3 regions of the Erwinia magellanica genome follow, and region 2 is predicted to be linked to each of the others. Evidence: riboswitches for the same ligand, from Rfam matches in the RefSeq annotation. Region 2 holds a riboswitch; each other region holds the start of a gene.
What was found. A riboswitch is a leader RNA that binds a small molecule or an ion and turns the genes downstream of it on or off. The one in region 2 is predicted to bind thiamine pyrophosphate.

Region 1 (3,209 bases), on a different contig from region 2:
GATAGCGACCGGCCTGACGCATCATCCACACAGGTGTGACATCAACAGGCTGGCGCAGCAGGGCACGCAGATAACGATCGTTCTTCAGTTCACTCATCTTTAAAGGCTCTCTCAAATTCAGGCGCGCAGTATAGCATTCATTCCGCTTCGGCGCGGCAGAGGGCAACGGTATCCTCAATCAGCCGGCGTGCTACCGTTCCGGCTGGCGGCAAGTGCGGCAGGGCATCAAAGCGATACCAGCCCGCATCCAGCAGCTCTTTCGGGTCGATCTGGATCTCGCCGCTGTCATAATCGGCCATAAAGGCCATCATCAGCGACTGCGGGAATGGCCAGGGCTGTGAAGAGACATAGCGCAAATTTTTCACTTTAATGCCGCTCTCTTCCATCACTTCACGCGCGACGGTCTCTTCCAGCGTCTCGCCAACTTCAACAAAACCTGCCAGTACCGTATAGATTCCGTTACGGTGTTTGGTGTGCTGGGCCAGCAAAATCTCTTCACCCCGGCGAATGGCAACAATGATGCAGGGGGCAATTTGCGGGTAGTAACGCTGGCGGCAATGCTGGCAAAGGCAGGCTCTTTCCGTTTTGCTGTGATGCATCTTATGGCCGCAGTAGCCGCACCATTTGTGGGATCGATAAAACTCCGCCAGCTGGATCCCTTTACCCGCCAGCTGGAAAAGCCCGACATCCTGGTCGAGGATCTGCCGTAAAGATCCCATCTCCTGGGGGCGGTTTTCACAGATCAGATAAACAGGATCCCCCTGCCACTCACCAAGCAAAGATCCTGTAGATCCCACCAGCCCATTTTCTTCTGCGTTACCGTAGGGTAATTGACCTTTGGGCAGCCAAAGTTTATGTTCATGACTGACAACCCACCAGCCAACGTCTAAGCTTGAAATCTCACGTTGCATAAATTTGCTCATCCTCAACATGCAGAATTTTGAAGTACTGGATTGGGGCTAGACAGAAATATTACTTACCTGGAGTCACACATGCTTAACCAGTTAGAAGTCCTTACCGCGCGCGTTGGCGGATGTAGCGACCTGGTAGACTTCTGTCTGCGCTCCCGCAGGCAGCTGCTGATTGCCTATTATCATCTGGTTGGCATCAAGCCTAACAAGGAATCGCTGACTACGCTCGACGAAAACGCACTGGACAATTTCTGCCAGGGCCTGGTCGATTATCTTTCCACTGGCCATTTCACCGTCTACGAACGCTTTATCGAAGAGTTGGAAGGCAGCGAGCAGCTGGCTAAAGCGGCGATTATCTACCCTTCGCTACAGGCCAACACTGAAACAATTATGCGGGTTTACGACACGCATCTGGAAGGCGCTATCGACCATGATAACTGTCTGGAATTCCAGAACGCCCTGTCTGAAGTCGGGGAAGCCCTGGAAGCCCGCTTTACGCTGGAAGATAAGTTTATTCAGCTGGCGCTGGAAAAAAGCGCAGATAAACCGGTAGCCGCTAACGATGGCGCGCTGGCTCGTCCGGCGTAAACGTTATCAGTTTGTAAAAGCCTTGTAGTTTTAAAAAAGCCCCTCTATGCTGAAGGGGCACTACAAGGTGAGGTTACTTTTTCACCAACCCTGTTTTGTCGGACGCGTGAGTCCGGCAAAATTCTTCTTGTCGGAGTGCCCTTAGGGGCTGAGACCGTTTATTCGGGATCCGCGGAACCTGATCAGGTTAGTACCTGCGAAGGGAACAAGAGTAAACATTCAGTGACGGTGTGGATCCGTACGTTTTCACACCCTGCGCTTACTCCTCCGAACTCCAGGCAAGCACATTCCCTTTTTTCAGGAACGCGCTATGTCTACCAGTAAAAAACCAACCCGTCGTGAACAGCGTGCAGAAGCACAGCAATTTATCGATTCCCTTCAGGGCACCGCCTTCCCTGACTCCAGACGTATCTGGCTAAACGGATCGCGCGAAGATATTCGCGTACCGATGCGCGAGATCCAGCTCAGCCCGACCCAAACCGGCGGCAGCAAAGATAAGCCCCTGTTCGAAGCCAACGAGCCGGTGCCGGTGTATGACACCGCTGGCCCCTATGGCGATCCTGAAGCGAAAATTGATGTACACCGCGGGCTGGCCCGTTTGCGTCAGGCGTGGATTAACGAACGCGGTGACACGCAACCCATCGGGCAGCTCAGTTCTGTTTATACACAGCAACGGCTGGCGGATGAAGGGCTGGATCATCTTCGTTTTGAACATCTTCCCCACCCTCGCAAGGCGCTGGCTGGCCGCTGCGTCACCCAACTTCATTACGCTCGTCTGGGTATCATCACGCCGGAGATGGAATTTATTGCTCTGCGCGAAAATATGGGGCGCGAACGCATCCGTGGCGAGGTGCTGTTACAACAGCATCCCGGCAACAGCTTTGGTGCCAGCCTGCCCGAAAATATCACCCCTGAGTTTGTTCGTCAGGAAGTGGCCGCCGGACGCGCCATTATCCCCGCCAATATCAACCACCCGGAATCTGAGCCGATGATTATCGGCCGTAATTTTCTGGTGAAAATCAACGCCAATATCGGTAATTCCGCCGTCAGCTCCTCTATCGAAGAGGAGGTGGAGAAGCTGGTGTGGTCAGCGCGCTGGGGTGCCGACACGGTGATGGATCTCTCTACTGGCCGGAATATTCACGAGACTCGCGAATGGATATTGCGTAACAGTCCGGTACCCATTGGCACCGTCCCGATCTATCAGGCGCTGGAAAAGGTGAATGGCGTGGCGGAAAATCTCACCTGGGAGATCTTCCGCGACACGCTGCTGGAGCAGGCTGAACAGGGGGTGGACTACTTCACCATCCACGCTGGTGTCCTGCTGCGCTATGTCCCGATGACCGCAAAGCGCCTGACCGGGATTGTTTCACGCGGCGGCTCGATCATGGCGAAATGGTGCCTTTCGCATCATAAAGAGAGTTTCCTGTATGAGCACTTCCGCGAGATCTGCGAGCTGTGCGCAGCCTATGACGTTTCGCTGTCGCTGGGCGATGGTCTGCGTCCCGGCTCTGTTCAGGACGCCAACGACGAGGCGCAATTTGCGGAGCTGCATACCCTGGGCGAACTGACCAAAATCGCCTGGGAGTATGACGTGCAGGTGATGATTGAAGGCCCTGGTCACGTGCCGATGCAGATGATCCGCCGCAACATGACAGAACAGCTGAAGCATTGTCATGAAGCGCCCTTCTATACCCTTGGCCCGCTGAC
Region 2 (3,209 bases):
TCGGAAACGCACCTGGCCCGGCAGATTTTCAGCAGCCTGACGCGAATAAACGAGGAAAATGGGGAAATCGAACCCGATATCGCCCACCACTGGCAGCCGATCACACCGCTGCACTGGCGCTTCTACCTGCGCCCCGCTATCCATTTTCATCATGGCCGTGAACTGGAAACGGACGATATCATCGCCACGCTTGAGCGTTTAAAACCCCAGCCGCTGTTTTCTCATTTCGATAAGATCACCTCTTCAGCGCCCTGGACGCTGGATATTACCCTGCATCAGCCCGATAACTGGCTGCCCTGGCTGTTGGGTAGCGTCAGCGCCATGATCCTGCCGCGAGAGTGGCAATCCCTGCCAGATTTCGCCCGACAGCCAGTAGGAACCGGCCCCTATGCCGTGGTACGCAATCAGCCTTCCCAGCTCAGGATCCAGGCTTTTGATGACTATTTCGGCTTCCGCGCGCTGATCGATGAGGTCAATATCTGGGTCTTACCGGAAATCAGTGAAGAGCTGGTCTATTCCGGCGTGAAGCTGGAGGGCAGCAGCCTGGAGGAGAAATCAGAAGAGAGCCGCCTGGAGGAAGGGTGCTATTTTTTACTGTTTGACCAGCGCTCTTCCCTGGGGCGGAATGAAGAGGTGCGACGCTGGGTCAGCATGCTTTTCAACCCTATCGCCCTGCTGAACCAGGCGGGTCCCGGCTACCAGCGCTACTGGTTTCCTGCCTGGGGACTCCTGCCGCGCTGGCATCATCGTCGGGAGGTAAATACGCCAGCTAAACCCGCCGGACTGACCACGCTGACCCTGACCTGGTATAACGACCACGTTGAGCATCAGGGCATTGCCAATGCGCTGCGTCCTCTGCTGGCGGAACAGGGCGTGGAGCTGATAACCCGGCAGGTAGATTATGATATCTGGCACCGTGGCGAAGCGGAAAGCGATATCTGGCTTGGCAGCGCCAACTTCACGCTGCCGCTGGAGTTTTCCCTGTTTGCGCTGCTGTATGAAATTCCGCTGATTCATCACTGCGTAACGCTGGACTGGCAGCAGGATGCCAGGCGCTGGCGTGAGCAGAAACTGCCGCTGGCAGAGTGGAGTCAGCAGCTTATCAACACCTGGACCCTGCATCCGCTGTTCCACCACTGGCTGCTGCTGGAAGGCCAGCGCAGCATGCGCGGCGTCAGGATGAATACCCTCGGCTGGTTTGACTTTAAATCTGCCTGGTTTGCGCCGCCGGAATCATGAGGCTTTCGCTAAAGCCGGGAAATCACTAGAATGAACCGTTCTCAACGGGGTGCGTTAGCGGTGTTTCATCGCTAATGCTGAGACAGACCCGTCGAACCTGATCCGGATAATGCCGGCGTAGGGATTTGAGAGTGTGTTGCCCACTCAGATCCTTTGCGACCTCTCACCTTTAAGGAACGCAAAGTGTTAAAAAAAGTACTGCCTCTGCTGCTGCTCAGCGCGCCCGTTTTCGCGGCGAAACCCGTTTTAACCGTTTATACCTACGACTCCTTTTCTGCCGACTGGGGTCCTGGCCCCGCCATTAAAAAAGCCTTTGAAGCCAACTGCGGCTGCGAACTGAAATATGTTGCGCTGGAAGATGGCGTTTCGCTGCTGAACCGTCTGCGGATGGAAGGAAAGAAGAGTAAAGCGGATGTGGTGCTGGGTCTGGATAATAATCTGCTGGATGCCGCAGAGAAAACCGGCCTGTTTACGCAAAGCCAGGTGGATACCAGCCAGACAACCCTGCCGGGCGGCTGGCATGATAAAACCTTCGTGCCTTACGACTATGGCTGGTTCGCCTTCATCTATGACAAAACTAAACTGCAAAACCCGCCCAAAAGCCTGAAGGAGCTGATCGAAACCGATCGCCCAATCAAGGTGATTTATGAAGATCCCCGCACCAGTACCCCAGGCCTGGGGCTGCTGCTGTGGATGCAGAAAGTATTTGGCGACCAGACGCCGGAAGCCTGGCAGAAGCTGGCGAAGAAAACGGTCACCGTGACCAAAGGATGGAGCGAGGCTTACGGCCTGTTCCTCAAAGGGGAAGGTGATATGGTGCTGAGCTACACCACTTCTCCGGCTTATCATCTGATTGAAGAGAAAAAAGCGCAGTATGCGGCCGCTGACTTCAGTGAAGGTCACTACTTGCAGGTAGAGGTAGCCGGGCAGCTCAAGGCCAGCAGGCAGCCTGAACTGGCGCAGAAGTTTATGAAATTTATGCTGGAAAAGCCGTTCCAGCAGAGCATTCCAACCGGTAACTGGATGTATCCTGTGGTCAAAAGTACGCTGCCTGCCGGGTTTGATACGTTAACTGTGCCCGCCCTCTCGCTACAGTACACGCCGCAAGAAGTCGCCAGCCAGCGCAGCCAATGGATTAATGCATGGCAACGCGCCGTCAGCCGCTGATTGCCGGCTGGCTGGTGCCCGGCACGCTGGCAGCCTCGCTGCTGGTGGCTGTGGCCCTGCTGGCCTTTGCTGCGCTCTGGGGCAGCGCACCGGAGATCGATCCGGGTGCCCTCTGGCAGGATGACTATCTCTGGCACGTGCTGCGTTTCTCTTTCTGGCAGGCGTTGCTTTCCGCCATGCTGGCGGTGGGGCCTGCCATCCCCCTTGCCCGCGCGCTTTATCGTCGACGCTTTCCCGGCAGAGAGACGCTGCTGCGGCTTTGCGCAATGACGCTGGTGCTGCCAGTGCTGGTGGCGGTCTTTGGTCTTCTCAGCGTCTACGGGCGTACTGGCTGGCTGGCGGATCTCTGCGCATTACTGGGCATTCCGTACACTTTTACCCCTTACGGCCTGCAAGGCATTCTGCTGGCGCATATCTTCTTTAATCTGCCTCTGGCTACCCGTCTGCTTTTGCAGGCGCTGGAGCAGATCCCTGTCGGGCAGCGTCAGCTGGCTGCGCAGCTGGGCATGCGGGGCTGGAACCATTTCAGCGTGGTGGAGTGGCCCTGGCTGCGGCGGCAGATCCTGCCTGCGAGCGCGCTGGTCTTTATGCTTTGCTTTGCCAGTTTTGCTACCGTGCTGTCGCTGGGCGGCGGCCCCCAGGCCACCACCATTGAACTGGCTATTTTCCAGGCGCTGAATTTTGATTACGACCCTGGTCGGGCCGCGCTGCTGGCGCTGATCCAGATGATTTGCTGTCTGGGTCTGGTGATGCTGAGCCAGTGGCTGAGTAAAGCGCTGCCTTCGGGCGCCGCCACCCTTAGC
Region 3 (3,209 bases), on a different contig from region 2:
AATGATTTAATTGAAGCACATAGTAGAAGTACTGCAATTGAATATTTTTTCACTTTCATTCCCTTATTGAATATTGACACTTAAAACTTCGCCAGTATTAGCATTGAACGTACAGGAGTACTCCACGTTTTTAAATGCACCAAAACCATTTTGAGCCTGTGCCCGATGTCCGTAGAGAGTGAATAACTTCCTGTTTTTGTCATACCAACCATATGAAGAGAACTTAGGTTGAGTAATTCCATCAGTCCATTTAAATTGATATCGTACTGACTTTTCGACTGCAATCTTACACGCATAATCCCCACCCTCATGTTTCGATGCGTAGCAATAAGCATCTTCAAAACATTTAGCCTTTTCTTGTTTTTCCTTTTGTTCTTTCTCTGCTGCAAGTACTGCATCTTGAGCCGCCTTTTCTTCTGCTTTAATTCTTTGCTCTTCTGCAAATTTGGCATAATCAGCAATATTTGTAATATTATTTTCACGAGCAATGGCAAACTCTTTACCGTCCTTAAAACCCAATTTTTCGGCTCTGGATTCATCGCTCGAAGATCTGGCAATACTTGCGACAATAGCGAGCAGTACTATCAGTACCGGGATCGTATAATGATTAATAAATTTGTAAGGTAAGTACTTCGCTTTCAGGGTTCCAAATGTCAGTACTGCCCAGCCTATAGCGATAATACCCGCCCCAAGCTGGCAAATTCCGGCAATCAAAAGCATCACTACTGACCAAAAACCAGTACCAGCGGCAAAAATATCACCAAATTTTTCCAGTGCTGCCAGGCAAAGGAATATTCCCCAAATTGCATAACCTCCCAATACTGCGACTTTCTTCACTGTTCTGTATCTCCTGTACATAGTTTAAGACCAAATAACATGCACTTAAAGCAATTATTTGCAGGCAGAAAGGATACCATGCACACCCCAAATGATCGATTAAAACGATCAATAAATGAATATCAATCGATATAATCTATTAATGGCTATTAATCCTCGCTAAATCAATAGGTGAAAACGATCAGTACTCTTTCAGTACTGAACCAGAATCAGGAGAACAGGCACAGAATGCCGCTTAAAGGCACTTAAAGAGCCTTTGGAGGGCTTTTGTCGCTTATGATTAGAGGAAGTACTGTTTTTAGATGGAATCGACTACTGGGGCTTCCTGTGCGTTTTGTCGGAAACCCCAACATAGGGGGATTGATCGGATCGGGTTTCGCTCCGCTCTGTGCAGTACGATTATGTCTGTGAGTGGAGCTATACAGAAATTATGTAAGCACTCGAATAATAAGGGGTTATGTACTAATGACAGGTGTAAAAAAGCGATTTGCTTCTCTCTGCCAGTTACCGCAGGGAACGCAGGGAACGCAGCGGAAGAAGTAAATTCAGCGAACAGTACTCGCTTGTCGGGTACTGCTTAATTGCTTTATCTATATATAACAATTAGATAGCTATCAAGTACTCAGTACAGCGTGAAAATGTAATATTCATAAGATCAATCTTGTATCAGCACGTGACTTGGCTTAACCTACTAATTGATAAAGAAATGTAATCTACATGACTCGGGGTGCCCTTCTTTGTGAAGGCTGAGAAAAACCCGTCGAACCTGATCTGGATAATGCCAGCGTAGGGAAGTCAGATGCCTGACCGCATCGCCTTCTTGATCGCCGGTTGGGAGCTTTATTATGATCCAACCTCACACCTTCACGGCGGCAGACGCCGTCGCCTCTCTCGATCTTTTCCGCGAAAAATCGCACCTGATCCACTGCCTCACCAACGATGTGGTGCAAACCTTTACTGCCAATGTTCTGCTGGCGCTGGGCGCATCACCGGCGATGGTGATCGATCCTCAAGAAGCAGAACAGTTCAGCGCCATTGCGGATGCGGTGCTGATAAATGTGGGGACGCTGACCCACTCCCGAAGCCACGCCATGCTGGCGGCAGTGAAAGCGGCAGGCCAGGCGCAGCGCCCCTGGACGCTGGACCCGGTAGCCGTCGGGGCGCTGACGTTTCGTAGCGACTTCTGCCAGCAACTGCTGGAGTACCGGCCTGCGGCCATTCGGGGTAACGCCTCTGAAATCATGGCTCTGGCAAGGCAGGCGGTGACAGGACGCGGGGTAGACAGCCTTCATCACTCCTCCGCAGCGCTGGAAGCGGCTTCGCTGCTCGCTTTGTCTACGGGCGCGATCGTCGCGGTGACAGGCGAAACGGATTATGTTACCGATGGCGCACACGTGATGGCGATCCCCGGCGGTTCAGCACTGATGACGCGTGTGGTGGGAACCGGCTGCGCCCTTTCAGCCGTGGTGGCTGGCTTCACGGCACTGCCTGGCGACAGGTTGGTGCACGTTGCCAGTGCCTGCCGGGTGATGAGCCTGGCGGGAGAGCGGGCAGCGAGTGCCGCCAGCGGGCCTGGCAGTTTTGTTCCTCTGTTCCTCGACCAGCTCTACAGTCTGGAGGTGCAGGCATGAAGCGCATCAATGCCTTAACCATAGCAGGCACCGATCCGAGTGGCGGCGCAGGCATTCAGGCCGACCTGAAAACCTTTTCGGCACTTGGCGTCTACGGTACCAGCGTGATCACTGCGCTGGTGGCGCAGAATACGCAGGGCGTGCAGTCGGTCTACCGCATCGAGCCAGATTTTGTCGCTGCTCAGCTTACCTCTGTGCTGAGTGATGTCCGCATCGACAGCGTGAAAATCGGTATGCTGGCGGAAGGCGATATCGTTGAGGCGGTGGCCGCAGGCCTGAAGTCAGCTGCCGTGCCCTGGATTGTGCTGGATACGGTGATGCTGGCAAAAAGTGGCGATCCTCTGCTCTCTTCCCAGGCGGTGAGTACGCTCCGGGAGATCCTGCTGCCTCAGGTTTCACTGATCACGCCCAATCTGCCCGAAGCCGCCGCCCTGCTGGAGTGTGACCCGGCGCAAACGGAAGAGGAGATGCGGCAGCAGGGCAGGGCCTTACTGGCGCTGGGCTGCAAAGCCGTGCTGATGAAAGGGGGCCATCTCAGCAATGAGGAAAGCCCGGACTGGCTCTTTACGCGTCAGCAAGAGCTGCGTTTTACTGCGCCCCGCGTAGCCACTAAACATACCCACGGCACAGGCTGTACTCTGTCGGCAGCGCTGGCGGCGCTTATACCACGGCACGGTAACTGGGCGACTACAGTGCAGGAGGCGAAAAGCTGGTTACAGGGCGCGTTAGAACAGGCCGACT

Region 1: it holds a riboswitch for thiamine pyrophosphate, as region 2 does, so the genes downstream of both, thiC (phosphomethylpyrimidine synthase ThiC) here and thiB (thiamine ABC transporter substrate binding subunit) in region 2, are expected to answer to the same signal.
Region 3: it holds a riboswitch for thiamine pyrophosphate, as region 2 does, so the genes downstream of both, thiM (hydroxyethylthiazole kinase) here and thiB (thiamine ABC transporter substrate binding subunit) in region 2, are expected to answer to the same signal.

Annotation. Positions count from the first base shown of each region.
Region 1 is NZ_JBCHVC010000010.1:19,489-22,697, reverse strand. Features, by position in the region: gene hemE (uroporphyrinogen decarboxylase) at 1-97, opposite strand, end outside; gene nudC (NAD(+) diphosphatase) at 138-911, opposite strand; gene rsd (sigma D regulator) at 993-1,499, shown strand; TPP riboswitch at 1,621-1,721, shown strand; gene thiC (phosphomethylpyrimidine synthase ThiC) at 1,810-3,209, shown strand, end outside.
Region 2 is NZ_JBCHVC010000003.1:141,604-144,812, forward strand. Features, by position in the region: gene sgrR (HTH-type transcriptional regulator SgrR) at 1-1,239, shown strand, start outside; TPP riboswitch at 1,275-1,381, shown strand; gene thiB (thiamine ABC transporter substrate binding subunit) at 1,423-2,406, shown strand; gene thiP (thiamine/thiamine pyrophosphate ABC transporter permease ThiP) at 2,382-3,209, shown strand, end outside.
Region 3 is NZ_JBCHVC010000001.1:467,197-470,405, forward strand. Features, by position in the region: gene AAH450_RS02130 (hypothetical protein) at 1-53, opposite strand, end outside; gene AAH450_RS02135 (hypothetical protein) at 64-837, opposite strand; TPP riboswitch at 1,551-1,647, shown strand; gene thiM (hydroxyethylthiazole kinase) at 1,683-2,468, shown strand; gene thiD (bifunctional hydroxymethylpyrimidine kinase/phosphomethylpyrimidine kinase) at 2,465-3,209, shown strand, end outside.